Longibacter salinarum: one gene and its partner. The protein of the gene in region 1 interacts with the protein of each later gene in a pairwise test. Links are inferred from orthologs where the notes say so. Each region holds a gene or a part of one and is shown on either strand. Other genes may lie near its edges.

The links.
Region 2: the proteins of asd (region 1) and def interact in binary tests that used the Escherichia coli proteins (3 or more experiments, as listed by UniProt). The link is inferred for Longibacter salinarum from one-to-one orthologs.

What each region holds. Positions count from the first base shown.
Region 1 is NZ_PDEQ01000006.1:158,341-161,176, forward strand. Bases 38-2,798 are described here. They hold asd (aspartate-semialdehyde dehydrogenase), read left to right. Parts: upstream 38-770; coding sequence 771-1,826; downstream 1,827-2,798. Other genes in these bases: CRI94_RS12400 (aspartate kinase), read left to right, coding at 38-724; CRI94_RS12410 (GNAT family N-acetyltransferase), read left to right, coding at 1,916-2,443. In the rest of the region: more of CRI94_RS12400, read left to right, coding at 1-37.
Region 2 is NZ_PDEQ01000002.1:432,117-435,089, forward strand. Bases 1-2,898 are described here. They hold def (peptide deformylase), read left to right. Parts: upstream 1-1,109; coding sequence 1,110-1,688; downstream 1,689-2,898. Other genes in these bases: CRI94_RS05245 (hypothetical protein), read left to right, coding at 1-274; CRI94_RS05250 (phosphomannose isomerase type II C-terminal cupin domain), read left to right, coding at 559-906; CRI94_RS05260 (class I SAM-dependent methyltransferase), read left to right, coding at 1,725-2,384; CRI94_RS05265 (metal ABC transporter substrate-binding protein), read left to right, coding at 2,415-2,898. Outside these bases: more of CRI94_RS05265, read left to right, coding at 2,899-2,973. UniProt on the Escherichia coli protein: Removes the formyl group from the N-terminal Met of newly synthesized proteins. Requires at least a dipeptide for an efficient rate of reaction. N-terminal L-methionine is a prerequisite for activity but the enzyme has broad specificity at other positions.

The DNA.
Region 1 (2,836 bases):
TCTCGATCACGCCGAGGCGGCGCTGCGATCTGACTCTCTCGAAGCGTATCGACTCATCCTGGACGATCATCTGTCTCGCCTTCGAACCGTTTTCGGGCGCGTCCGGGAGGAAGGGTTTTCTCCAGCGCTGCGGGACTCCGTGCTTGCGGCCGGAGAGCAGATGTCGGTTCCGATTCTCACCCTTGCTCTACAGGACGCAGGATATCTCGCACCCCATTGCGACGCCACGCAACTTGTGGTTACAGACGACGCGTTCGGTGGAGCCAATGTTCAACTCACCGATTCAGCCGATCGCATCCGGCGCTGGTATGGCGGGCTCGACGAAAAGGCTATCCCAGTCGTAGCAGGATTCATCGGTGCGACACGAGCCGGGACAATCACGACCCTCGGGTTCGAAGGGAGCGACTATTCGGCCGCGCTTTTCGCCGCGATTCTTGAGGCCGGTGCGCTCACCCGATACACGGATGTCAACGGCCTATACACGTCGGACCCAAACACGGACGCGAACGCGGAACGCCTCGACCGGATCGACATGGAAGAGGCCTACGCGCGAACGGAGTCCGGTGCTCTCGGCATGCACCCCAAAACGCTCCGTCCACTCGTGCACGCAGGTATTCCGATGCAGGTTCGATCGATCTTGCGCCCGCAGGCGCGTGGTACCTGCATCCTCCCGACCGGCGTCGACCTTTCCGTGATCGTACCTCCAGTGCCAGCGGCCGACTGACCCTCGACCGGACGGCCCTTTTCCCCAGACCTATTCCTTCTGCCTCATGTCTATGCCTTCGTTCAACGTCGGGATTCTCGGTGCTACGGGCGCTGTCGGACAGACATTCATCCGACTCCTCGAAGATCATCCCTGGTTCACCGTCACGGCTCTCGCTGCTTCGGAGCGTTCCGCAGGTAAACCGTACCGGGAGGCGGCCAACTGGCTCAGCGGAAAGCGGATGCCCGATGCTGTCGCCGAGCTCGAGGTGACGACCACGGAGCCGTCGGAGATGGATTGCGACTTCGTGTTCTCGGGCCTCAGTTCGTCCGTTGCGGGTGACGTTGAGAAGGCGTTTGCGGAGGCTGGCTTTCCGGTAATCTCCAACGCGAAGAATTACCGAATGCAGGAGGACGTGCCGCTGCTCATCCCGGAAGTGAACGCGGATCACGCCCGACTGGTCGAGAACCAGGACTGGGGCTCTGACGGGTTCATCGTCACCAATCCAAATTGTTCGACGGTTGGACTTGTGTGCGCGTTGCGTCCACTCGTTGACGCCTTCGGAGTAGAGAAGGTGCAGGTGACCATGCTGCAGGCCCTTTCAGGAGCGGGATATCCGGGCGTTTCATCGCTCGATGCGCTCGGGAACGTGATTCCGTACATTGGAGGAGAAGAGGACAAACTTGCGACGGAGCCACGGAAGATTCTTGGGCAACTGGAAAATGGCGAAATCAGGCCGGCGGACATGGTCGTGAGCGCACAGTGCAATCGCGTGCCGGTTCGACAGGGTCACCTCGCGTGCATCTCCGTCGCCTGCACTGAGCCTGTGAACGTTACGGATGTCACTGACGCACTGGAGTCATACCGGTCGCCTCTGACGTCTGAAGATCTACCGAGCGTGCCAGATGCGTTCCTGCGCGTGATGGACGAAGTGGATGCTCCGCAGCCGCTTCGTCATGTGAAGAACGGCAACGGGATGACCGTTTCGATTGGTCGCATTCAGGAATGCCCCGTTAACCATGTGAAGTTCGTTGCGCTGTCACACAACACGATTCGGGGGGCAGCCGGCGGTGCGGTTCTAAACGCCGAATTGCTCGCTCGCGATGGCTACCTGTCCGCATGAGGTAAAAGCTTCCTGGGTGCTCTACGGACATTGTTCGTGGACGCATGCGTCCGGATCCGATCGCTTTCATTCATCCGATACATGTTTGTATGGCCTACGCTGATGTACGCCGCGCGCTCAAAACTGACCGTGATGCTGTAACGGAGCTGTGGATCAACTTTTTGGATGAGCAGGCGGAGACCGACGACCGTCTGGACGTGTCGGAAGATGCAGAAGAGCGCTGGAAAAACGACTTTCCCGCCTGGCTAGAAGACGAGACTCGGCGCGTCTATGTAGTCGAAGCAGATGGTGATGTCGTTGGCTTTGCGACCGCTCATCGCACCGCTCCTCCGCCGATTTACGAGTCGCGCGGAGAGGTCTACCTTGATGAGATCTACGTCCAGCCGGACTATCGGCGTGCCGGCCGGGGGAAGCAGCTTGTCGAGGCGGTTGTGGCATGGAGTGACCGCGTTCACGCCGAGCGTATCCGACTGAGCGTCCTCGACTTGAATCGCGGTGCACGAGACTTCTGGGAAGCACAGGACGCCGTTGCATTCTCTCAGACGTACACGATAGAGAGGGAGGTCGCCGAGGATGCCAAGGATGACGAAGGAACGAAAAAGATCGGATTCGTCTAGGAACCGAGGGTAGGGGGCGGCGTTTCGCAGCATCCCTTAACCGAGCAGCACACGGGACGGGTTGGCCGCTCGTGCAAATCGTGTGATGCTGCGGCGCGGACTTGACATCGACGGTGCGATTTGGTACCGTTTTGATCCGCAATCCGCGGGTGTAGCTCAGTGGCTAGAGCATCTGCTTGCCATGCAGAAGGTCGTGAGTTCGAATCTCATCACCCGCTCCAGACCGGTTGACCCGGCAGAGTATACATTTTATTTTTGAGATAGCATCGCACGTATGTAGCTTACGGTGTTATCGACGCCTCCAGCGGGTGTAGCTCAGTGGCTAGAGCATCTGCTTGCCATGCAGAAGGTCGTGAGTTCGAATCTCATCACCCGCTCCGCGAGATCGGCTTA
Region 2 (2,973 bases), on another replicon or contig:
CGTGCGGCAACACGGTGAGGTGTGGCGGCTGTCTTATCTCAAAGCTCGCTACTTGAGCGTTGTTGTCGAGGTCGCCGATGCGTCGTCCACATCATACTTCGCCCGAAAACGGGGAATGTGGAAAGAGGCTCAGATCGACTTTGAAAACAGCACGGTCTGTTCAATCGGGGATGTAACGGCCAAGGTCATGCCGGCCGCACAACTCGTCGCCTATAAGCGCGCGATCGACAGGGAGGTGGATCGAATCGATCTCAAGCAGATGCGCGTCAAGTAGAATCGCTTTCAGACAGTCCGTTCGCCGTATAGTTATCCAGCGAGTCTAGCCACATGGTCGTCGGAGAAGCGTATGGACCGATGCGAAGAGGATGCACTCGTTTCGCGCGCTCGCCGTTCAGTACGTAGAGGCGGAATGACGCCAGAAGTGTTCGATCAATCCGCTCGAAGTTCACTATCGGCTAGCGATTCCGCCGTTGTAGGTCTATCGCGTGTCGTCTATCCTTCTAGGTCAACGGACGACATGCGTCCGATCGATCTCATTTGACCAACTCCCTGAATTTTATGCTTCTCGATGCCGATAACCGCCCGTGGGGTCGCTGGGAAGAATATCTGAACGAGCCCGGCTACCGCGTCAAGCGCATCGTCGTGAACCCCGGTTCGCGCCTTTCTCTTCAGAAGCACGAACACCGCAAGGAGCACTGGGTCGTCGTTCGCGGCTCGGGTGTATTCACTCGGAACGATGACAAGATTCGCGTCAGTGAAGGCGACACGTGCTTTATCGACATCGGCGATGTGCATCGTATCGAAAACGATGGCGACGACTACCTCGTGTTCATCGAGACCCAGATGGGGCTTTGCGTGGAGGACGACATCATTCGGCTCGAGGATGACTATGGTCGGGCGGGATAACGCTCTGCCCTTTTGACGCATTGCGTGGCGGTCGCTCAATCCATGACGGCGTAGCGGTGGTCCGACTCGGCTGCCGCCGCTCCATTTGCACACGTGGGAAGGCAGAATTTGCTTGACACTGCGTTCATGCAGAGGAGGGCACTTGCCAGGGTGAACGGCGTTATAACGTTCTACGCCGAGGATACCCATATTCCTTTTCGCCCATGGTATTGCCGATTTACACGTTCGGTCATGAGAAACTCCGCGAGGAGACCGAACCGGTCGAGGAAAACTCTGAGGAGCTGCAGTCGCTCATCGACGATATGGTCGACACGATGTATGCAGCCGCTGGCATCGGTTTGGCCGCTCCCCAGGTCGGTCGAGGTGAGCGTCTGTTCGTGATCGACGTAACGCCGATGGCCGACGAAATCCGAGAGGAAGGCCAGGAGATCCCGCCGCAGCCGATGGTCTTCATCAATCCCGAGATCGTCGCGGAAAGCGAGGTTACGTGTGATTACGAAGAGGGCTGTCTCTCTATTCCGGACGTCCGCGAAACCGTGACACGGCCTGAAGCGGTTCGGATTCGCTATCTAGATCGTGACTTCGAACAACGTGAACGGGAGGTGAGCAGCTTCCTCGCCCGCGTCATTCAACACGAGTTCGATCACCTCTTCGGGGTGCTCTTCACGGACTACCTGGGTAGTTTTCGTAAGCGCATGGTCCGTCGTTCGCTTCGCAAAATCGCGGATGGAGAGGTTGAGGCCAACTATCCGCTCGTAACGGCCGAAGGAGAGCGCGTGTAAGCCTCGTCTACGTCCAGCTTGTAACCACACGTTTCCATGCTGTCTCGGGATAGACTCCGCGAGGTATACGACAGGGTGGGCTCGAGGCAGGATTCGCAGTCGTTCTACGAAGCTCCTGCGCTGGACCTCCTGGTACGGTACGGGGCTTTCGGTTCCGCGGAGACGGTTCTCGAGATCGGATGTGGTACGGGGGCATTTGCCGAGCGACTTCTGGCGGGGGAGTGTCCGGAAACGACGACCTACGAGGCCATTGAGTTGAGCTGCACGATGGCGTCAATAGCCCGCGCACGACTCGAGCCGTGGGCGGATCGGGTAACGGTTCGTTGGACTGACGGTGCCCCACCAATCGACAACCCCAGCCGATCGGTGGATCGTGTGGTCGTGGCATACGTGTTCGACCTGCTTCCCCGCCCGGAGGTGCGCACGTTACTCAGCGAAGCGCGCCGGGTGTTGAAGCCGGGCGGACGGCTGTGCGCATGTGGGCTCGCGCCGGGAATTGGACCGATGAGTCGCGCCGTCGAGTGGCTTTGGCGGAGCGTTTTCGCATTGCGGCCAACGCTCGTCGGCGGATGCCGACCGCTTGAGGTTCGACCCCTGCTGGGTCGCAGTTGGCGCGTACACCACCACGATCACGTGGCACCGTGGGGCGTGCCGTCCGAGGTTCTGGTTGCTACGCCGCGACCCGACACTGTCTAACCATTTTTCTTCTTCTGGACTCCGACCTGAATGCGCATCTTGCTCTCGCCGTGGCGTGGACGGTGCACGCTTCTTCTTATCTGCCTTTTGTTTGTCGGATGTACCGATGATGAGGCCTCGTCGGAGCTTCCACCCGGTGCAGATGCAAAACCGTCCATTACGACGACCATCCCGCCGCTCGGGATGATTCTGCGCCCGCTCGTGGAGGGGCGCGCCGAGGTGCGTGTCCTGCTCGATCCCGGCCAATCGCCTCACACGTATGAGCCCACGCCGTCCGCCGTGCGAGAGCTTTCCGGTAGCCTAATGCTCGTGCATGCGGACGAACATCTGGATGGCTGGGTCGCATCCCTTCCGGCAAAGCAAACTGTTGCGCTCGTTCCGCTGCTGCCGGAAGCTCAGCGTCTACAAATGCCTCCTGCAGCGTCGAAGGACCACGCGCACGCAGAGGAATCCAACGGAGGGCATGAGCATGGCGAAGTCGACCCCCACTTTTGGACGTCGCCGCGAGCCGTGCATAGTCTGTTGCCCGCACTCGTGGACACATTATGCACGGCCGATCCCGGCGGCTGCGCCACCTATCAGATGAACG